DNA from 2 places in the Streptomyces sp. NBC_00576 genome. Region 1 is predicted to be linked to the other one. Evidence: riboswitches for the same ligand, from Rfam matches in the RefSeq annotation. Region 1 holds a riboswitch; the other holds the start of a gene.
What was found. Region 1 has a riboswitch for glycine ahead of gcvP (aminomethyl-transferring glycine dehydrogenase). Riboswitches for the same ligand answer to the same signal wherever they lie in the genome.

Region 1 (11,425 bases):
CGCCCGTGGGGCAACACTGGGTTCGAACCGATTTACACAACGGGGGGCGGCCATGAACAGTGCTTCGAGCCGCAGGACAGACACCACAGCCATCTCACACTCCACGACAGAGCGAAAGATCCCACCAATGTGCCAGCACCAGCCACCGTGCCCGACAGCTCACTCCACCGACCGGGAGTCCGCCCGCCTCATGGCGCACCACCCGGAACAGGGATGGAGCCTGCTGTGCAACGGCGTCCTCCTTTTCGAGGACACCGGTGAGCTCCTGCCCGACGGCCAGATCATCGCCCCGCACCGCCCGGCGGTGATGACGGCCGCCTGACGGCCGCGCACACGGACGAGGGCAGCCTCCCGACGTCAGGAGCGACTGCCCGAACAGCTGAACAGACGAAGAGGGGCCGGCCCGCAGAAACCTGCTGCGAACCGGCCCCGACGCATGTCCGAGGGTGATTACTCCTGGTAAGCGTCCAGCGGCGGACAGGAACAGACCAGGTTCCGGTCACCGAAGGCCTGGTCGATCCGGCGCACCGGCGGCCAGTACTTGTCGGCCGCCGAGACCCCGGCCGGGAAGACCGCCTCCTCGCGCGTGTAGGCGTGCGTCCACTCCCCGCCGAGCGTGGCGGCAGTGTGCGGCGCGTTCCGCAGCGGGTTGTCGTCGGCCGGCCAGTCGCCCGCGCCGACCTTCTCGACCTCGCCGCGAATGGCGATCATCGCCTCGCAGAACCGGTCCAGTTCGCCCAGGTCCTCGGACTCGGTCGGCTCGATCATCAGCGTCCCGGCCACCGGGAACGACATCGTCGGCGCGTGGAAGCCGTAGTCGATCAGCCGCTTCGCGATGTCGTCGACGCTCACTCCCGTCGCCTTGCTGATCGGCCGCAGATCGATGATGCACTCGTGCGCGACCAGCCCGCCAGGCCCGGTGTAGAGCACCGGGTAGTGCGGCTCCAGCCGCTTGGCGATGTAGTTGGCGCTCAGCACGGCCACCTGCGTGGCCCGCTTGAGCCCCTCGCCGCCCATCAGCCGGACGTACGCCCACGAGATCGGCAGAATGCCCGCCGAACCCCAGGGCGCCGCCGAGATCGGCCCCACACCGGTCTCGGGCCCCGCCGCGGGCTGCAGGGGGTGGTTGGGCAGATACGGCGCGAGGTGCTCCCGCACCCCCACCGGGCCCACCCCCGGGCCGCCGCCCCCGTGCGGGATGCAGAACGTCTTGTGCAGATTCAGATGCGAGACGTCCCCACCGAAGTGCCCCGGCTTGGCCAGCCCCACCAGCGCGTTGAGGTTGGCCCCGTCGACGTACACCTGCCCTCCGGCCTCGTGCACCTGGGCACAGATGTCGGCGACATGCTCCTCGAACACGCCGTGCGTGGACGGGTACGTGATCATCAGCACCGACAGCTCGTCCCGGTACTGCTCGATCTTCGCCCGCAGATCCTCGACGTCGATCTCACCGTCCCCGGCGGTCTTCACGACGACGACCTTCATGCCGGCCATGACAGCACTGGCCGCGTTGGTCCCGTGCGCGGACGACGGAATCAGACAGACGGTCCGCTGCTCGTCACCGTTGGCCCGGTGGTACCCGCGTACGGCCAGCAGCCCGGCCAGCTCGCCCTGCGAACCGGCGTTCGGCTGGAGCGACACCTTGTCGTACCCGGTGACCTCGGCGAGCTGCTCCTCCAGCTCCCGGATGAGCGTCAGATAGCCCTGAGCCTGCTCGGCGGGCGCGAAGGGGTGCAGCTGGCCGAACTCGGGCCAGGTGACCGGCTCCATCTCAGTGGTCGCGTTGAGCTTCATGGTGCAGGAGCCCAGCGGGATCATGCCGCGGTCGAGCGCGTAGTCACGGTCGGCGAGCCGGCGCAGATAGCGCAGCATCGAGGTCTCGGAGTGGTACTGGTGGAAGACGGGGTGGGTGAGGATCTCGTCGGTGCGCAGCAGCGCCTCCGGCAGCGTGTCCTCGGTGTCGGCGTCAAGCGCCTCGATGTCACCGTCGATCCCGAACGCCGTCCAGACGGCGCCCAGTTGGGCGCGTGTGGTGGTCTCGTCGCAGGAGACGGACAGCCGATCGGCGTCGACGAGGTGCACATTGACCCCGTGCTCGCGCGCGGCGGCCGCGATCTCGCCGGCCTTCCCGGTCACCCGCGCGGTGAGCGTGTCGAAGTAGGCCCCGTGGACGACCTCGACGCCCCCCGCCGTCAGCCCCGCGGCGAGGATAGTGGCGTACCGGTGGGTGCGCCGGGCGATGGTACGCAACCCCTCGGGCCCGTGGTGGACGGCGTACATGCCGGCCATCACGGCCAGCAGGACCTGGGCCGTACAGATGTTGCTGGTCGCCTTCTCGCGGCGGATGTGCTGCTCGCGCGTCTGCAGGGCGAGCCGGTAGGCCTTGTTCCCGTCCGCGTCCACGGAGACACCCACGAGCCGGCCCGGCAGGCTGCGCGCGAACTGCTCACGCACGGCCATGTATCCGGCGTGCGGCCCGCCGAAGCCCATCGGCACACCGAACCGCTGGGTCGTCCCGACCGCGATGTCCGCACCGAGCTCACCGGGCGAGGTGAGCAGCGTCAGGGCCAGCAGATCAGCGGCGACGGTGACCACGGCACCAAGCGCGTGCGCCTGCTCGACGACGGGCTTCAGGTCCCGGACGGCACCGGAGGCGCCCGGGTACTGAAGGAGCACACCGTTGATCTCACGCCCTGCGACGTCGTCCGGAATGCCCGCGCTCAGGTCGGCGACGACAACCTCGACGCCGGTCGGCTCGGCCCTCGTCTCGATCACGGCGATGGTCTGCGGCAGGGCGTCCGCGTCGACGAGGAAGAGCCCCTTCTTGTTCTTGCCCATACGCCGGGACAGCGCCATCGCCTCGGCGGCCGCCGTGCCCTCGTCGAGCAGCGAGGCACCGGAGGTGGGCAGCCCGGTGAGGTCGGCGACCATGGTCTGGAAGTTCAGCAGCGCTTCGAGGCGCCCCTGCGAGATCTCCGGCTGGTACGGCGTGTACGCGGTGTACCAGGCGGGGTTCTCCATCACGTTCCGCAGGATGACGGGCGGGGTGAAGGTCCCGTAGTACCCGAGCCCGATCATGGAACCCAGCACCTGGTTCCGGTCGGCCAGCGACCGCAGCTCGGCCAGCACCTCGGCCTCGGTGCGGGCGCCCGGCAGGTCGAGCGCGTCGGCGTTCCTGATCACATCCGGGACCGCGGCGGCGGTCAGCTCGTCGAGCGAGCCGTATCCGACCTGCGCGAGCATCTTGGCCCGGTCCTCGTGGTCGGGCCCGATATGACGCCGCTCGAAGGGCGTGCCCTGTTCGAGTACGGCGAGCGGAGTGCGGTGGACGGTCATTGCGGAGGCCTCCTGGTCGTCGCGACCTTCGAGGGGCACCACGGCGCGGGTGCCCGAACGGCCTCCCCCTCTGTCATCTCAACCTGAGAGCTTCACCGGGCCGCCAACACGCTGACGTCCCGGTTTTCACCGTCGGTGAGAGCGGAAGCCGTCGACACCCGCTCTTCTTTCCAGAGTGACCTCGTCCGTGCGGTACAGGGGCCTGAGAGATTCCGGGGAGGATTTGCTCCTTCGGCGCCTCCGAGGTTCCGGAGGACTCTCCCGCACAGGGTCAGCAGCCGTGGGCCAGCCTATCAGCGGGTCCACGCACAGACCTTCGAGTGGCCGCCTTCCCAGATGTACTCTTTTGTAGTGCTTACGGATGAGTTGCGATCATACGGAGGCGCCGTGCAGACCGACATCGATCCGCGCAACCTGATCGGCCGCAAGGCCTTCGACCGCAACGGCACAAAGATCGGCACGATCGACGAGATCTACCTCGACGACGCGACGGGAGTGCCGGAGTGGGCGGCCATACGGACAGGGCTGTTCAGCAGGGACGCCTTCGTGCCCTTGGAACCCAGCGAGCTGATCGACGGCACACTGCGCATCCCCTTCGAGCGGGCCCTGATCAAGGACGCTCCCGACTTCGGCGTGGGCCGCCACCTCTCCCCGGAGCAGGAACTCCAGCTCTACCACCACTACGGCCTCGACGTGGCTCCCCCTCCCCCGTTCCCGGACCACGACTTCGGCAGGCTGGCGGGCACGGACGACGCCTGATCCGACAACTCCTCATCCGGACCCTCAGGTCTTCGCGACGCAACGGCCACCAACGGCAGCGGGTCCGCCGGCTCCAGCGCGGGATCCTCGGTCCGGAACGTCCGCACCCGCCCCGGCTGCTCCGACTGCGGCGTCTCGAACCGGACGGTCACCCGCCCCAGCCCGCTCCCCTGCACCCACCCGTGCCCGAAGTCGGCATGCCGTACGTCGTGCCCGGTGGTCCAGTGCCGCTCGACGGGCTGCTCCTCCTGCCGCTCACCACCCTCGTGCTCGGCCGCCTCCGCCGGCTCAAGCGCCGCCGACTCCCCGGCGGCCTGCGCGAACAGATCCTCCTGCGTGAAGTCGGCGAGACCGCTGACCCCCACCCCGAGCAGCCGCACACCACCCGTCGTGTCAACCGCCTCCAGGAGACGGGCCGCCGCCTCCCGCACCACCCCGGGGTCGTCCGTGGGCCCCCGGAGCGTCTCGGACCGCGTCAGAGTGGAGAAGTCGTACCTCCGCACCTTGAGGACGATGGTCCGCCCGGACAGCCCGGCACCGCGCAGCCGCCGCACACACCGGTCCGCCAGCCGCTGCACCTCGGTCCCCACCCGGCCCCGGTCATGGATGTCCACGTCGTACGTGTCCTCGACCGACACGGACTTGGTCTCCCGCTCCGCCACCACGGGCCGCTCGTCGTGCGCCAGCGCCATCGCGTACAGCCCGTGCCCGTGGGCCTTCCCCAGCAGCCGTACGAGCTCGTCCTCTCCCGCCTCGGCCAGGTCATCGACCGTACTGATCCCGGCCCGCCGCAGATGGTCCCCGGTCGCCGGGCCGACCCCGGGCAGGGTCCGCACCGGCATCGGCCCGAGCAGCGCCCGCTCGGTCCCGGGTTCGATCACCACCAGCCCGTCCGGCTTGGCCTGCTCCGAGGCGATCTTCGCAAGCATCTTGCAGGCGGCCAGCCCCACCGACCCCGTGAGCCCCGTGACAGCCCGTATGTCCGCGCGCAGCTTGATCCCGGCCAGCCGCGCCGAGTCCTCGTCCCAGGCCGCCTGACCGGCCTCCAGATCGACGAACGCCTCGTCCAGGCTCAGCGGCTCCACCAGCGGCGACAGCGCGTGCAGGAGCCTCATGACCTGCTCGCTGATCGACCGGTAGAAAGCACCCCGGGGCACGAGATACGCGGCGTTCGGCGCGAGCCTGCGGGCCTGGGCCATCGGCATCGCGGAGTGCACCCCGAAGACCCGGGCCTCGTACGACGCGGTGGCCACCACCCCGCGCGGCCCGAGCCCGCCCACGACAACGGCTTTCCCGCGCAGACTCGGCTTGGATGCCTGCTCCGCCGAGGCGAAGAAGGCATCCATGTCGAGATGCAGGATCGTGGGCGTGTTTCTCACATCACCGATGCTGCCCTACGCCACTGACAATGCCCCCGGAACACGGGGGCGCCGCTCAGACCGCCCGGTTGCGCCGCCGCGCCAGTTCGTCCGTGGGGTTGTGCCCGACAAGCGTCTCGCCGGTGTCGACGCGTTCCCCGTGCAGCTGCGAGAGAGCGCTTTCCACATCCCGCCACACCACTCCGACGGCGATACCGAAGATGCCCTGCCCGCCCTGGAGCAGCGCGTGCACCTCGTCGGGAGACGTGCACTCATAGACGGTCGCTCCGTCGCTCATCAGCGTCAGACGCTCCAGATCGTGGAACTCGCACGCCCGGAGATGCTGGACCGCCGTACGGATGTTCTGCAGCGAGACCCCGGTGTCCAGAAAGCGCTTGACGATTTTCAGGACCACAACGTCCCGGAAGCTGTAGAGACGCTGGGTCCCCGATCCGTGGGCGGGCCGCACACTCGGCTCGACCAGACCGGTCCGCGCCCAGTAGTCCAGCTGCCGGTAAGTGATGCCGGCCGCCGCGCACGCCGTGGGGCCGCGGTAGCCGATCTCCTCGGACGCCATGGATGTCGCCCCTCCGCTGCCTGCTACAGCCGTCGGCCGCCGCGAAACGTGATCGGCCGCGCTGCCGTGAAGCGGGTACGGGCCGCTCTCCCCCAGACCGCGTCCGGGGGCACCCCCAGCCGTACCGTCGCCGCTGCTTCTCACGCCGACCTCCGTCCTTGACCTGCCTTCTCGACGGTAGGCAGTCACCAGGGGTGCGTCAACGATCGCCACACTCGGCACGCCGAGTGATAATCACCCTAGGAGTGGTTTCCCGTACCCCACCGCGGGGAAAGGCTAGCCGAATGCGCTCCGCGAGGGCCGCACGACGCTCTCACACGCCGCTGGCAATTGCCATCATTCGTGACGTCCTCGGCCAAAAGACAGACCCCACGGACCACTGGGTCCGTGGGGCGGCCCGAGCCTCGACAGCCGGCGCTGTCGGAACTCACTGACTGTTGGTCCCGAAGTCCTCGGGGGAGATCTGGTCGAGGAACTCGCGGAACTTCTCCACCTCGTCCTCCTGCTCATCCGGGATCGCGATCCCGGCGTCGTCAAGGACTCCGTCACTGCCGTAGATCGGCGTCCCGGTGCGCAGCGCCAGCGCTATGGCGTCGGACGGGCGGGCGCTCACCTCGACTCCACTGGCGAACACCAACTCCGCGTAGAAGACACCCTCGCGCAGATCCGTGATGCGCACTTCGGTGAGTTCCTGGCCGACGGCCTCCAGCACGTCCTTGAACAGGTCGTGGGTCAGCGGTCGTGCGGGGGCCATGCCCTGCTGAGCGAAGGCGATCGCCGTCGCCTCACCCGGTCCGATCCAGATGGGAAGGTAGCGGTCGCCTCCCACTTCACGCAGGAGCACGATCGGTTGGTTGGAGGGCATTTCGACCCGGACACCTACGACATCGAGCTCGTTCACACAGCAACCCTAGGCCGTGCCCGGGATGTTTGGGTAGTCGGGCACGGAACGGGTGGCCGATCCGCCCTCCGGCGGCCCTCCCCGCTCAGGGCTGCCGCACTCCCAGCGCGATACGCACCAGGGCCGCGTGCAGCTTCACCGTGAGCCCCGACAGTTCCTTGCTGCGGGCCTCCGCGAGGGCCCTGGTCTGCGGATTGCGGTGGCGTTTGAGCGGGGCCACCACCTGGTCGACCAGGTCGGCCTCACGTTCGGCGGCGGCTTTCATCACGCGCAGATGCCGTGGCTCGATCCCGAACCGTCCCAGCTCGGCAACGAGCGCGGCGACAGTGACCGTCTCCGCGTCGTACGCCCCGTCGGGGAGCGGCGCGACCAGCCCGTACGACTGCCACTCCTCGAGTTCCTCATCGCCGATCTCTGCGGCGGCGAGCAGCTCGGAACGGCCGATCCGGACGGCGGTGGGCCCTTCGGGCTCCAGAACCGGCTCGCCGTCCCGCTGTCGGCCGACGGTGGGGAGCGGGACGGCCTCCCCGCGCTCCATGGCGTCCAGGTACTCCCTGATCACCTTCAGCGGCAGATAGTGATCCCGCTGCATTCTCAGGACATGGCCGAGGCGCTCGACGTCCTCCGGGCTGAACTTGCGGTACCCCGAGGGGGTGCGCTGCGGCTCGATGAGCCCTTCCGACTCCAGGAAACGGATCTTGGAGATGGTGACTTCAGGAAACTCGTCGCGCAGTGCGTTCAGCACTGTGCCGATGCTCATCAGCCCACTGTCCGCGGCGGCGATGCCGTGCCCGGCACCGCCGCTCGGTGTTTGAAGCATGGACCTTCCCTGGGGGTCCCCCCGGACTCAGTCCGGAGGAGGGTCAGTAGCCCCGCTGGCTCGCGTAGAACACCAGCCGGTACTTGCCGATCTGCACCTCGTCACCGTTCGACAGGGCGACCTCGTCGATCCGCTCGCGGTTGACGTACGTGCCGTTGAGGCTGCCCACATCGGCGACCGTGAACATGCCGTCCTGGCCCCGTCGGAACTCCACATGCCGACGCGACACGGTCACGTCGTCCAGGAAGATGTCGCTCTGCGGATGACGCCCGGCCGTGGTCAGCTCGCCGTCCAGGAGGAAGCGGCTGCCCGAGTTCGGGCCGCGGCGCACCACCAGGAGCGCCGAACCGAGCGGCAGTGCGTCCACCGCGGCCTGGGCCTCGGGCGAGAGCATCGGCATCTGCGTCTGACCGGTGACCTCAGCGTCGTACGCCTCGATTCCGGAGATGGAGATCGTGGACGTCGTCTCCGACGGACGCTCGGGGGTGACCCCGGCCCGCAGCGGCGCGCCGCAGTTGGAGCAGAAGCGGCTGTTCTCCGCGTTGCGGTTACCGCACCTCGTACACACCAGGGCCGACATCGACGGATCCTCCTGCCGCGGCTGCCCCGCCGGGGCATTGGACGCATACGGACCGGAGGAAAACTCTCCACCAGTACTTGAGGTTGACGGTTCCCCGAAACCTATGCGCCCGGACTGGGCAGGGTCAACAGACGGCGCGCCCTGACCTCCCGGAACGTCACCACCCGGACCTCCGACCTGGTCCCGGAACAGCGGACGCTGGCCGTCCGCGTCAGGCTGTGCGCGATGGCGGGCGGTCGCGTTGTCGCTGCCCTCTCGCGCGCTCTTGCCGAACAACTTCGCAAACAACTTCACGGGCGATTCCCCTTGACCGAAACAGACCCGCCCGTGGGGCAGGACGAACCCTGACTGCACCTACCGGTCGACCCGGACATCCTCACAACGTCCGCCGCCACCTGACAGTTTCCACCACGCACCACCCATTCGGTGCGCCGACCCCCCGCAACCTCATGCCCTCCCTGGACAGCCCTCATGCACCCCCGGTTCACTCGGAGGACGACCGAGCGTAGTCAGGCCGCTTCGCCGCTCGCAAGGCGTCCACGACGATCTTGTCCACCCGCTCCACGGTAACGGTGGCCTGCTCCTTCTCCAGGGTCTGCACCACGCCTCCGGGAATGTTGAGCGCCGGTTCGAGGTCCTGCGGCTTGCCGATGACTTTAAAACGATAGGGAGTGTCGATCTTGTTCCCGTCGACGCTCACTCCCCCACCGTCCTCGTCGGCCAGAAAGGTCCCCGCGACCACCCGTACACCGTTCACCTGGATCGCCTCGGCACCGGCCGCACGCAACTCCTGGATCGCGTCGAGGAGCATGTCGGCTTCGACCGTTCCCTTCGTGTCCTCGATGGTCAGCGTGATCCCGGGCCCCTGCGCGGCCACCGTGCCCGCCAGGATGCCCAGTTGCCGCTCCTTCTCGACCGTCTGCTTCCGGGCCTCCTCAGCCTGATCCGAGCTGTTCTCCAACTCGGTCCGCTGATCTTCGAGACCCTGCTTCTCGTCCTCAAGACGCTGCGTACGGTCATCCAGTTCATCGAGAATGCGCACGAGATCTTCCTGACGCGCACCACGCAGCGCTCCGTCGTTGTCACTGGTGGACGCGACCTGCACCGCGAGCCCGAATCCGAGCCCGAACAGCAGCAGCGCGACGATGAGTTGGGCCCGGGTCACCCGCGGCGGCCACAGCCCCTTGACCAGCCGCTGACGGCCGGTCACGGACGGCTCGGGCTCCTCGCCGGCCGCCACCTTCACGGTCTGGGCGTCCGAGGCTTCCGATGGCGTGGCAGAGACCTCCTCGGGGAGTTCCTCACGCAACCGGTTCTCGCCCGCCTCTGCCTGCTTGTCGCCCGCGTCGTTCTTGTCGTTGTCAGTCATCCGCGTCAGGCCCGGAACACGTGCCGGCGGATTGCCGCGGCATTCGAGAAGATACGGATACCGAGGACCACGACAACACCGGTCGACAACTGGGCGCCGACACCCAGCTTGTCGCCGAGGAAGACGATCAGCGCGGCCACGACCACGTTCGACAGGAACGACACCACGAAGACCTTGTCGTCGAAGATGCCGTCGAGCATGGCCCGCAGACCACCGAACACGGCGTCCAGGGCCGCGACGACGGCAATGGGAAGGTAAGGCTCGACGACCGCCGGAACCTCGGGCCGGACCAACAATCCAGCCACGACTCCCACGACGAGGCCCAGTACCGCGATCACGATGTGCCCTTCTCTGTGCTCGGCTGTGCTGTACGTACGATCACGCTCGGTGCGGCGGGCAGCCGGAGGTCGCTCTCCACGGAGATGCTGGTCCGGATGTCGAAGTTCTCCTGCAACGCGTGCAGATACAGTCCGTCGGCGCTGTCCTGGAACCTGGTGCTCAGCCGCTTGCCGTCCCCCACCGCGAGCACCGTGTACGGCGGCACCAGCGGCTTGTTGTCGACCAGTATCGCGTCTCCCGCGGCCCGGATCGCCGACAGGGCCGTCAACCGCTGCCCGTTGATCGCTATGGCCTCGGCGCCCGACTGCCACAGACCGTTGACGACCCGCTGCATGTCCCGGTCGCGTACCCGCCCGGTGTCTGAGAACCCGGAGGTCTCGCGCGCGTCCCCGCCGGCCCCGGTGCTGGCTTCCTTCGCGTCGTCCACGACGAGCTTGACACCCGGTCCGTGCACCTCGGTCGCACCCGACAGAATGCCCACCAGGTCGGCCTGTCCACCGACGCCCTCCGACTTCAGCGCCGCACGCTGCCGAGCGCTCACATTGTCGCGCAGCTGGTCGACCGTCTCCTCCAGCTTGTCGGCCGCCTCGGTCTCGCGGTCGATGCGGTCGATCAGCTCCTCGCGCTCCTTGGCGACCACTGGCGCCGCCACTCGCGCCTGAGCCGCCCCCACGGTCACCACCAGCGCGGCCAGCACCAGACCGGCGGCAAGACCCAGCTTCGCCCTGAGCGGCCTCGGCAGACCACCGTCGCCCGCGGTCTTCCTACGGGCGGCAGCCTCGGCGTACCCCTCGTCGAGACTGTGGTCCATGACGTTGGTGAGCAGCGACATGGACGCGTCCGGGCGCGCACGGCTCGTGGGAATGCTCCGAACGGGGGGCTGCTGCGGCATGCCGCACATCGTCCCACGTCGCGACCACTGCCTCCGAACGGCCCCACGCGCGTGCCGGACAGGCCCCATTGGGGACTCCTGCCCGGCACGCGCGCGTGCACCTCGGTTCAGCGACCGGCGCCGTCCACGACGGCAGACCACTCGTCGAGCAGCGCCTGAGCGGAAGCGTCGTCAGGCCCCTCTGCCCACAGATGCGTGACAGCCTCCGCCGGGTCGGGCAGAACCATCACCCACCGTCCGTCGGTCTCCACCACTCGTACTCCGTCGGTCGTGTCGACGAACCGCTCTCCGGCTTCCTCGACGACCCGCCGCATGACAAGGCCCTTGACGGCCCACGGAGTCGCCAGATCCCGCTTCAGCACGTGCGCCCGCGGAATCCGCGCATCGATCTGGCTGAGCGTGAGCTGCGTCCGCGCGACCAGCCCGATAAGCCGTACGAAGGCCGCCGAACCGTCGAACACACTGCTGAACTCCGGCACGATGAAGCCACCGCG
Region 2 (11,425 bases), 6.3 Mb from region 1:
TCACGTGCTCCAGGGGGCCGCCCTGGAAGCCGGGGAAGACAGACGAGTTCAGCTTCTTCGCGAACTCCTTCTTCGCCAGGATGATGCCGCCGCGCGGGCCGCCCAGCGTCTTGTGGGTCGTCGAGGTGACGACGTCCGCGTAGGGCACCGGGTTCGGGTGCAGCCCCGCCGCGACGAGACCGGCGAAGTGCGCCATGTCGACCCAGAGGTACGCGCCCACCTCATCCGCGATCCGGCGGAACTCGGCGAAGTCGAGCTGCCTCGGGTACGCCGACCAGCCCGCGATGATCACCTTCGGCCGGTGCTCCTTGGCGAGCTGCTCCAGCTCGGCCATGTCGACCAGACCGGCCTCGTCGACGTGGTAGGCGACCACGTCGAACTGCTTGCCGGAGAAGTTCAGCCGCATCCCGTGGGTGAGGTGGCCGCCGTGGGCCAGGTCCAGGCCGAGGATGGTGTCCCCGGGCTGGGCCAGCGCGAACAGCGCGGCCTGGTTGGCGGAGGCGCCCGAGTGCGGCTGCACGTTGGCGTACTCGGCGCCGAACAGCTCCTTGACCCGGTCGATCGCGATCTGCTCGGCGACGTCGACGTGCTCGCAGCCGCCGTAGTAACGGCGGCCGGGGTAGCCCTCGGCGTACTTGTTGGTGAGAACCGAGCCCTGGGCCTCCATGACGGCGACCGGAGCGAAGTTCTCCGAGGCGATCATCTCCAGGGTGGACTGCTGGCGGTTCAGCTCGGCGTCGACGGCGGCGGCGATGTCCGGGTCGAGCTCGTGCAGGGGAGTGTTCAGAAGCGACATGGGGCAGTACGTCCTTACGCCTGTCTTGAGCCTGGGTGTCTCAGCTGCCGGAGAACGCGGTGTACTCGTCCGCGGAGAGCAGGTCGCCCGGCTCGTCCGCCACGCGCACCTTGAAGAGCCAACCGCCCTCGAACGGGGCGGAGTTCACCAGCGACGGGTCGTTGGAGACGTCCTCGTTGACCTCGGTGACCTCACCGGAGACCGGGGAGTACAGATCGCTGACCGACTTGGTCGACTCCAGCTCGCCGCAGGTCTCGCCCGCGGTCACCGTGGCACCGACCTCGGGAAGCTGGACGTACACGACATCGCCGAGCGCGTTGGCCGCGTGCTCGGTGATACCGACCGTCGAGACGCCGTCCTCGGCGCCCGACAGCCACTCGTGCTCCTTGCTGTAGCGCAGCTGCTGGGGGTTGCTCATGGCCTGAATTCTCCTGTACGCGGGGGACTGGTCATGCATGGGGTACTACAGGGACTGCCCGTGAACAGGCAGGACACACGGGACAGCGGCTGCTCCTGCCGCCGGAGCGACAGCCAGGATCACTTCCGGCGCTTGTAGAACGGCAGCGCCACGACCTCGTACGGCTCGTGAGTGCCCCGGATGTCCACGCCGACCCCGGCCGTGCCCGGCGCCGAGTGTGCGGCGTCGACGTACGCCATCGCGATCGGCTTCCCGAGCGTGGGGGAGGGGGCGCCCGAGGTGACCTCGCCGATCACCTTGCCGCCGGCGACGACCGTGTACCCGGCGCGCGGGACGCGACGGCCCTCGGCGACCAGGCCGACGAGGACCCGAGGCGGCTCGTACGAAGCACGCTCGGCGGCCTCGCGCAGGGCCGCGCGGCCCACGAAGTCGCCCGCCTTGTCGAACTTGACGACCCGGCCGAGCCCGGCGTCGAAGGGGGTGAGGGCGGTGGTCAGCTCGTGCCCGTACAGCGGCATGCCCGCCTCCAGGCGCAGCGTGTCCCGGCAGGACAGACCACAGGGGACGAGTCCGACCGGCGTACCCGCGTCGGTCAGCGCCTGCCACACCTTCTCCGCGTCACCCGGCGCCACGAACAGCTCGAAGCCGTCCTCGCCGGTGTATCCGGTGCGCGCGACGAGGGCGGCGACACCGGCGACCGTGCCGGGCAGGCCCGCGTAGTACTTGAGGCCGTCGAGATCGGCGTCGGTGAGGGCGGCGAGGATGCCGGGGGCCTCCGGGCCCTGTACGGCGATCAGCGCGTAGGCGTCCCGGTCGTCGCGGACGAGTGCGTCGAAGCCGTCGGCGCGCTCGACGAGGGCGTCCAGTACGACCTGTGCGTTCCCGGCGTTGGCCACGACAAGGTATTCGGATTCCGCGAGTCGGTAGACGATCAGGTCGTCCAGGATGCCGCCGTCGGCCCGGCAGATCATGGTGTAGCGGGCGCGGCCCACGGCGACGGACCCGATGTTGCCGACGAGGGCGTAGTCGAGCAGGGAGGCCGCTTCCGCCCCCGACACGGTGATCTCGCCCATGTGGGAGAGGTCGAAGAGGCCGGCCTTCGTGCGTACGGCCAGATGCTCGTCGCGCTCGGAGCCGTACCGCAGAGGCATGTCCCAGCCGGCGAAGTCGGTCATGGTGGCGCCGAGCGAACGATGCAGGGCATCGAGCGCGGTCAGACGCAGAGGTGTGCTGCTCATCGGTAGTGCTCCCAGGGCATGACGGCGAGGTCGTTCCTCCCCATCTGTCATCGGAACCTGAGAGGTTCGCCATGAAGGACATGGCTTGCACCGTGGGTGGAGCCACTGGTCACGACGACCTGCGGCCCGCTTTTCAGATGTGCCTCGCCCGCGCGGTAACGGGGCCTGAGAGATTCAAGGGAGGGACTTGCTCCTTCGGCGCCCGGGTACCCAGAGGTGCCCGGAACTCTCCCGCGCGGATTCAAGCGGCCGGTATGCAGTTGGCGGGCACATCATCGCACGCATTCCTTCGGCACGGCAGGGGGACCCTTCACAGGGGGGACACAGCCCCGCCTGAGCGCACATATCCCCTGTAGCAGGCCTGTTGCAGTAAGGGGACCCAAACGAGAGACACCGCGTATTACCTTCTCTTTACACTCGACGGGGACGGTACTTCCCGACCCCATGGGAGGACCAACACGGTGAACAGGACCACGGCGTACGCGACGAACTCGGCCCTCGGACTGACCGACGCGCTGCCCAAGCAGCCGGCCGCCCCCGTCCGGGAGGAGTGCGCTGCGCGCCCGGAACCCGTGATCCGCGATCTGCGGGAGCGCTCGGGCCACAGCCCGCACGGCCTCACCTTCGGCGCCCGCGACCTCGTCGTGGTCACCGGCCTGCCCGGCAGCGGCAAGTCCACGCTGATGCGCCGGGCGGTGCGCGCCACCGGCATCGACTCCCAGAACACCCGCGACCACTGGGACGCCCGTACGCCCTCCTTCCTCCCCTACGCCGTCTACCGCCCCCTCGTCCGCCTCGCCCACTACGCCGGACTGCGCCGCGCCCTGCGGTCGGGCGCCGGAGTCGTCGTGCACGACTGCGGTACGCAGGCCTGGGTGCGCGGCTGGCTGGCCCGCGAGGCCCGCCGCCGGGGCGGCACCCTGCATCTGCTCCTCCTCGACGTCACCCCGGGCGAGGCCCTGGAGGGCCAGCGCGAACGCGGCCGGGGCGTCTCGCGGTACGCGTTCCTGCGCCACCGCCAGGCCGCGTCGCGGCTGCTGCGCTCCGTGGAGAAGGGGAACCTGCCGGAGGGCTGCGGCTCGGCGGTGCTGATCGACCGGGACGCGGCGGACACGCTGCGCAGGATCGACTTCGCAGACTGACCGCCGTATCTGCCGGGGCCGGTTAGGGTTTTGCTCATTAAGGGACTCCCCTTGAGGGACTCAGGACAGCGGTTCACAGCAGGCGGTAGGCAGATGGACATCCCGGCGGACTTCCCCCCGGACTTTCCCGGGGGCTTCCCCGCACCGGCACACCCCCATTCGCACGGCGGATGGCCCGGCAACGAGCTGGAGGAGGTGCTCTCGGCGTCCCTCGGCGTGCCCGGCGCGGGCGCCCGCCTCGTCGAGGTCCTCGGCCGCAGCTTCGTCTGGGTCCCCCTCCCCGCCGGCGGCGGCCCCTACTCCGGCCCCCTCGACCTGCCCACGCTCGACATCCAGGGCCAGGCGTATGTACCGGTCTTCAGCTCGGAGGAGCAGTTCCGGCAGGTCGTCGGCGCCCATGTGTCGTACACCGTGGCCCCCGCCGTCGAGTTCGCCCGCGGCCTGCCGCCCCAGGTCGGCATCGCCGTGAACCCGGACGGAGTGGTCGGCGTCCCCCTGCCCCCGCCGGCCGTCGCCGAACTCTGCCGCTCCGGCCGCACCGTCCTCGACGGCGTAGCCGGCGGCGGTCGCGTCCGCCTCTACGAGCCCAACTGGCAGGAGGAGCCGGTCGACTTCCTCACCGCCGCCTCGTCGGAGTTCGCGGGCACGGGCGTCGTACAGACGGCCCGCCGCTGCCTGGCGACCATAGAAACGGCCGCCCCCGTCATGTTCATAGGCGTCGAGCTCTCCCCCTGGGACCCGGTGGCCCGCACCATCCCCATGGACGCCCTGGGCAGGGCGCTGACCCGCGCGGCCTCGCCCTGGCCGGTGAACCTGGTCTTCCTGGACATAGCCCAGGACCCGGTGACCGACTGGTTGCGGGCAAAGGTCCGTCCCTTCTATCAACACGGGGGCTGAGAAGCGCCCCGAAGGGGCGCGGGGCTGTGGCATTCTGCGGCTGCGTCGAGCGGGCGCGGCCAGCCACAATGGGCCCGCAGCCGCCCGAGCACAGCAAGTCCCGAGCTCTTGGGCGGCCTTCCGCAGACCGTGGTGTCAGCGGCGCCGCTTAAGCTAAGAAACGCACAACTCGGTCAGGGTTACGAAGGGGCGATAATGGTGAGCGCGTCGGGCACGGCCGCGGCCGGTCAGGTCGAGCACATGCTGCGCCAAGTGACGCCCGGGCGTTACGACGCCTACGAGGCGCTCCTGCGCGCCCTCGCGACCCCCTCCTCCGGCCAGATCTGGATGCTGCTCTGGCACGGCCAGGCCGGCTCTCCCGACGCGCAGTACGGAAACATGCAGGTCGACGGGTACGGCTACGCGCCCTGCGTGACCTCCGCCCAGGAGCTGTCGGTCAGCGGCTGGAACAGGTCGTACGAAGTGGTCGACGGCCTCGACGTGGCCCGCACCCTCTATCCGGACCAGTACGGCCTGTGGCTCAACCCGCACTCCCCGGGCGGCGGCGTCGGCATCCCCTGGCTCGACCTGCGCAGGATCGCGACCGGCCTGGAGCGCCAGCCCGCCGGCCCCCTGCGACTGGCCGAACCCGGCATCGAGATCCCGCAGTTCTACGCCCTCCTCTCGCAGAACGCCCACCGCACCCCGGCGATCCGCTCCCTGCGCCGCGCCTGGGTGCAGCCGGCGCTCGGCGCGCCGTACCTCGCCATCGGGCTGGACGTGTACGACACCTCGCCGCCCGCCGTGGACTCGGTGCGCGCGATGATGCAGCAGTCGATCGGTGCGGTCCCCGAGGGGCTGCCGGTGTCGACGGTCGCCATGTCGGACGAGCAGGACCCGGTCGTCATGTGGCTGCGCGCGAACGCCCGCCCGTTCTACGACCGGGAGGCCCACGCGGTCGCCGCCCCGCCCCAGACCCCGCAGGCTCCGGCCGCGGGATACGGGTATCCGCCCGCGCGGGGACGTTACTGAGCACCCCCGGAGCATGGGCGCGTCACTCTACGGTGACCGCGCACAAGAATCACCGCGTTGTCTCCGCGCGTAGATCAAGGTGAAATAATCGACCTTACGAGTAATGTCCCCATTGGTGCCCGTCCGGCCCCCGTTACCCGGCGTTCGGATAACGGAATCCCCAGGACAGCATCACGGTTGCGCATCCATTCACCTCCAAGTCTGGTGACAGATCGCTGAACCGTTGAAGACTCCCGCAACAGGGGGTTGTTCTCCCCTGCGTACAACGGACTAATCACGCCGCTACCGCGGCAAGTGTGAGCCGGCTACCGCCGGTTGAGAGGGGTCCCTGCCAGATGACGGCACCACTGCACGAGCCGACCGCGGAAACGGCCCCGAGTGCGGCCGAGGAAGCGGCGTTGGCCGGCGCCGATGCGAAGGCCGTCCAGGGTCGTTCTCTGGGCCGGATCGCCTGGGAGCGGCTCAAGCGGGACAGGCTCGCACTCGCCGGCGGCATAGTGGTGGTCCTCCTGACCCTGATCGCGGTGTTCGCGCCGCTGATCGCCGGGCAGGACCCCGACGCCTATCACGAGAACCTGATCGACCCGCTCTTCGGTACGCCCAAGGGCGCCCTGGGCGGAATCAGTAGCGACCATTTCTTCGGCGTCGAACCGGTCAGCGGCCGCGACATCTTCGCCCGCATCGTCTACGGCGCCCGGATCTCGCTCCTCGTGGGCTTCCTGTCCGCGCTCGTCGCCGTCGTCCTCGGAACCGTCCTGGGCATCCTGGCCGGCTTCTTCGGCGGCTGGGTGGACTCGGCCATCAGCCGGGTGATGGACGGTCTGCTCGCCTTCCCCCAACTGCTGTTCATCATCGCGCTGGTCTCCGTCATGCCGAACGAGATGCTGGGCCTGACCGGCACGGGCGTACGGCTGTTCGTGATGATCCTGGTCATCGGTTTCTTCGGCTGGCCCTACATCGGGCGCGTGGTGCGCGGCCAGACGCTCTCACTGCGCGAGCGCGAGTACGTCGAGGCGGCCCGCTCCCTCGGTGCCGGGCGGTTCTACATCCTGTTCAAGGAACTGCTGCCCAACCTCGTCGCCCCGATCATCGTGTACACGACGATGATGATTCCCACCAACATCCTCACCGAGGCGGCCCTCAGCTTCCTCGGAGTGGGCGTCAAGCCGCCCACGTCCTCGTGGGGCCAGATGCTCTCGGCCGCGATCGACTACTACGACTCGGACCCCATGTACATGGTGATCCCGGGTGTGGCGATCTTCATCACCGTTCTTGCCTTCAACCTCTTCGGCGACGGCGTGCGTGACGCGCTCGACCCGAAGGGCTCCCGCTGAACCGCCGTACCCCAAGCGACCCGTGGACCTTGCACGGGGTCTCTCATCTATTCGGAGGATCCGAGATCGTGACTACCCAACGCACCTCAGGGCGGCGCAAGCAGGCCATGGCCGCTACCGCTGTGGTCGCCGCGCTGCTGACCACGGCGGCGTGCGGCGGCGGAGGCGATGACGACGGCGGTACGAAGAACGGTGCCGCCGGTTTCGACGCCGCCAACAACAAGGTCGCCCAGGCCTCGCTGGTCAAGAAGGGCGGCGAGCTGAAGTTCGCCGCTTCGCAGGACGCCGACTCGTGGGACACCACGCGTGGTTACTACGGCTTCATGTGGAACTTCTCCCGGTACTACAGCCGCCAGCTCGTCACGTACAAGCCGGAGCCCGGCAAGGCCGGCGCCCAGGTCACCCCCGACCTCGCCAACGGGCTCGCCAAGGTGAGCGACGACGGCAAGACCTACACGTACACGCTGCGTGACGGGGCGACCTGGGAGGACGGCAAGCCGGTCACGTCCCAGGACATCAAGTACGGCATCGAGCGCGTATGGGCGCAGGACGTGCTGTCCGGCGGCCCGATCTACCTGAAGGACGTGCTGGACCCCAAGGGCGAGTACAAGGGTCCCTACAAGGACACGTCCAAGGACAAGCTGGGCCTGAAGGCGATCGAGACGCCGGACGCGAAGACCATCATCTTCAAGCTGCCGGCGGCCAACTCGGACTTCGAGTACATGCTGGGACTCACCTCGGCGTCCCCGGTCCGCCAGGACATGGACACCAAGTCCAAGTACGGTCTGAAGCCGTTCTCCTCCGGTCCGTACAAGTTCGAGTCGTACGAGCCCGGCAAGGACCTGGTACTGGTCCGCAACACCGCGTGGAAGGCCGCCTCGGACCCGGTCCGCAAGGCCTACCCGGACAAGATCTCGATCAAGTTCTTCACCAACGCCAACGACCTGGACGCGCGCCTGATCGCCGGTGACTACGACCTGGACATCGGCCAGACCGGCCTGCAGGCCCAGGGGCGCACCACCGCGCTCAAGGAGCACAAGGCCAACGTGGACAACCCGACCTCGGGTTACATCCGCTACGCCGTCTTCCCGCAGAGCGTGAAGCCGTTCGACAACATCCACTGCCGCAACGCGGTGATCTACGGCGCCGACCACGTGTCGCTGCAGACCGCGCGCGGTGGCCCGGTCGCCGGTGGCGACATCGGCACCAACATGCTCCCGCCGTCCGTTCCGGGTTCCGAGGGCCAGAAGTACGACCCGTACGAGCTCGCCACCAAGAACAAGAGCGGCAACGTCGCCAAGGCCAAGGAAGAGCTGAAGGCCTGCGGTCAGCCGAACGGCTTCAAGACCACCATCGCGGTCCGCAACAACCGCCCGACCGAGGTGGCCACGGCCACGTCCCTGCAGGCGTCGCTGAAGAAGGTCGGCATCACCGCCGACATCGACCAGTACGACGGTGCGCAGACCTCCGGCATCATCGGCAGCCCTTCGAACGTGAAGAAGAAGGGCTACGGCATCATCATCATGGGCTGGGGCGCGGACTTCTCGTCCGTCCAGGGCTTCGGTCTGCCGCTGTGGGACAGCAAGTACATCCTGGACAGCGGTAACAACAACTTCGGCCTGATCAAGGACAAGGCGATCGACGGCCTGTTCGACCAGTACAACACCACGCTGGACGACGCGGGCAAGGCGAAGATCGCCACCGAGATCAACCACAAGGTCATGGAGGGCGGCTACTACCTGCCCTTCGTCTTCGAGAAGTACATCAACTGGCGCTCCAACCGGCTGGCGAACGTCTACACGACCGATGGCTACAGCGGCGTGTACGACTTCGTCAACCTCGGTCTGAAGTCCACGAAGTAATCCCGGCACACCCGCCGAACGGCACGAAAGGCAGGTGAAGGCCGGCGCAGCCGGACCGCGGGCCACCGGAAGACCTCCGGTGGCCCGCGCTCCAGCAGCGGGCCGAGAGCTGTGCTCGCTTACCTCATCAGGCGGCTGTTCGCCGCCGCAGTGATGCTGGTGGTCATCATCGTGGTGGTCTTCTGCATCTTCTTCCTTGTCCCCAAGTGGGCGGGGGTGGACCCCGCCCTGAGCTTCGTGGGCAAGCAGGCCGACCCCGGCGCCGTCGAGGCGATCCGGGTGAAGCTGGGCCTCGGTGACCCGATCTACTCCCAGGTCTGGGAGTTCTTCAAGGGCCTCTTCGCGGGCCGCACCTACGCGGCCGGCGGCGACGTCACCCAGTGCGCCGCGCCGTGCTTCGGCTACTCCTTCCGCAGCGAGCAGGCCATCTGGCCGCTGCTGACCGACCGCTTCCCGGTGACCCTGTCGCTCGCGCTCGGCGCCGCCGTGCTGTGGCTGGTCTTCGGTGTCTCGGCGGGTGTGCTCTCCGCACTCAAGCGGGGCAGCCTGTGGGACCGTGGTGCGATGGTCATCGCCCTCGGCGGTGTCTCGCTTCCCATCTACTTCACCGGTCTGCTCAGCCTGGCGATCTTCTCCTACGGACTGGGCTGGATCGACGCGCAGTACGTGCCCATCGAGGAGAGTTTCACGGGCTGGCTCGGCGGCATGATCCTGCCGTGGATCACCCTCGCCTTCCTGTACGCGGCGATGTACGCCCGGATCACCCGCGCCACGATGCTGGAGATCCTGGGTGAGGACTACATCCGTACCGCGCGGGCGAAGGGCCTCAAGGAACAGACCGTCATCGGCAAGCACGCCATGCGCTCGACGATGACGCCCATCCTGACCATGCTGGGCATGGACCTCGGCGCTCTCATCGGCGGCGCGATCCTGACCGAGACCACGTTCAGTCTTCCCGGACTGGGCCAGGCTGTGCTCGTCGGCATCAAGAACCAGGACCTGCCCATCATTCTGGGTGTCACCCTGATCACCTCTCTCGCGGTGCTCATCGCCAACCTCGCGGTGGATGTCCTGTACGCCGTGATCGACCCCCGAGTGAGGCTGTCATGACCGAACTCAACAAGAGCGGAGCGGCCGTGGGCGAGCCCACCACCGCCCTGACGGCTCCGACCGCCTTCCTCGAGGTGCGCGACCTGAAGGTGCACTTCCCGACCGACGACGGCCTGGTCAAGTCCGTCGACGGGCTCAGCTTCCAGCTGGAGAAGGGCAAGACCCTCGGCATCGTGGGCGAGTCGGGCTCCGGCAAGTCGGTCACCTCGCTCGGCATCATGGGCCTGCACAGCACCGGCCAGTACGGCAAGCGCAAGGCGCAGGTGTCCGGCGAGATCTGGCTGGACGGCACGGAGCTGCTGTCCGCCGACGCGGACTACGTGCGCAAGCTGCGCGGCCGTGACATGTCGATGATCTTCCAGGACCCGCTGTCGGCGCTGCACCCGTACTACACGATCGGCCACCAGATCGTGGAGGCGTACCGCATACACAACAAGGTCGACAAGAAGACGGCCAAGCGCCGTGCCGTGGAGATGCTCGACCGGGTCGGCATCCCGCAGCCCGACAAGCGGGTCGACAGTTACCCGCACGAGTTCTCGGGCGGTATGCGGCAGCGCGCGATGATCGCGATGTCGCTGGTCAACAACCCCGAACTGCTCATCGCGGACGAGCCGACGACCGCCCTGGACGTGACCGTCCAGGCGCAGATCCTCGACCTCATCCGTGATCTGCAGACGGAGTTCGGCTCAGCGGTCATCATCATCACCCACGACCTGGGTGTCGTCGCCGAGCTGGCCGACGACATCCTGGTGATGTACGGCGGCCGCTGCGTCGAACGAGGGCCGGCCGAGAAGGTGTTCTACGAGCCGCGGCACCCCTACACCTGGGGTCTGCTCGGTTCGATGCCGCGCCTGGACCGCGACCAGCAGGAGCGCCTCATCCCGGTCAAGGGCTCCCCGCCCTCCCTCATCAACATTCCGTCCGGCTGCGCCTTCAACCCGCGCTGCCCGTACGCGGACGTCCCCAAGGACAACGTCACCCGCACGGTCCGTCCCGAACTGGCCGAGGTCGGCAGTCGGCACTGGGCCGCCTGCCACATGACGCAGGAGCAGCGGGAGCGTATCTGGACCGAAGAGATTGCGCCGAAGCTGTGAGCGAGAAATCCGAGGACGCGGCAGTGACGAATCCCGCGCAGAGCAAGGGCGCCGTCCTCGCCAAGGACGCCGCTCCCGGCGAGACCTTGCTGAAGGTGACCGGCCTCCAGAAGCACTTCCCGATCCGCAAGGGTCTGCTCCAGCGGCAGGTCGGCGCGGTGCGCGCGGTCGACGGCATCGACTTCGAGGTCAAGTCCGGCGAGACCCTGGGCGTCGTGGGCGAGTCGGGCTGCGGCAAGTCGACGATGGGCCGGCTGATCACGCGGCTGCTCGAACCGACCGCCGGTACGGTCGAGTTCGAGGGCAGGGACATCACACACCTCGGTGTCGGCGGGATGCGCCCGCTGCGCCGCGACGTGCAGATGATCTTCCAGGATCCGTACTCGTCCCTGAACCCGCGGCACACCATCGGCACGATCATCAGCGCTCCCTTCCGGCTCCAGGGTGTCGAGCCCGAGGGCGGCATCAAGAAGGAAGTCCAGCGGCTGCTGTCGGTCGTGGGTCTCAACCCCGAGCACTACAA

Region 2: linked by a shared signal. The riboswitch ahead of gcvT (glycine cleavage system aminomethyltransferase GcvT) and the one ahead of gcvP (aminomethyl-transferring glycine dehydrogenase) in region 1 are both predicted to bind glycine.

The regions. Positions count from the first base shown of each region.
Region 1 covers NZ_CP107780.1:9,407,933-9,419,357, reverse strand. The annotation lists gene OG734_RS41110 (DUF5999 family protein) at 128-322, shown strand; gene gcvP (aminomethyl-transferring glycine dehydrogenase) at 451-3,336, opposite strand; glycine riboswitch at 3,517-3,610, opposite strand; gene OG734_RS41100 (PRC-barrel domain-containing protein) at 3,724-4,095, shown strand; gene OG734_RS41095 (DNA polymerase IV) at 4,017-5,474, opposite strand; gene OG734_RS41090 (MerR family transcriptional regulator) at 5,530-6,174, opposite strand; gene OG734_RS41085 (bifunctional nuclease family protein) at 6,458-6,931, opposite strand; gene ftsR (transcriptional regulator FtsR) at 7,017-7,751, opposite strand; gene OG734_RS48165 (FHA domain-containing protein) at 7,795-8,685, opposite strand; gene OG734_RS41070 (DUF881 domain-containing protein) at 8,816-9,700, opposite strand; gene OG734_RS41065 (small basic family protein) at 9,706-10,038, opposite strand; gene OG734_RS41060 (DUF881 domain-containing protein) at 10,035-10,871, opposite strand; gene OG734_RS41055 (mannose-1-phosphate guanyltransferase) at 11,039-11,425, opposite strand, start outside.
Region 2 covers NZ_CP107780.1:3,083,734-3,095,158, reverse strand. The annotation lists gene glyA (serine hydroxymethyltransferase) at 1-796, opposite strand, end outside; gene gcvH (glycine cleavage system protein GcvH) at 837-1,214, opposite strand; gene gcvT (glycine cleavage system aminomethyltransferase GcvT) at 1,334-2,452, opposite strand; glycine riboswitch at 2,487-2,595, opposite strand; glycine riboswitch at 2,596-2,696, opposite strand; gene OG734_RS12840 (AAA family ATPase) at 2,914-3,594, shown strand; gene OG734_RS12835 (enhanced serine sensitivity protein SseB) at 3,688-4,491, shown strand; gene OG734_RS12830 (enhanced serine sensitivity protein SseB C-terminal domain-containing protein) at 4,690-5,502, shown strand; gene OG734_RS12825 (ABC transporter permease) at 5,838-6,836, shown strand; gene OG734_RS12820 (ABC transporter substrate-binding protein) at 6,905-8,698, shown strand; gene OG734_RS12815 (ABC transporter permease) at 8,810-9,808, shown strand; gene OG734_RS12810 (ABC transporter ATP-binding protein) at 9,805-10,902, shown strand; gene OG734_RS12805 (ABC transporter ATP-binding protein) at 10,899-11,425, shown strand, end outside.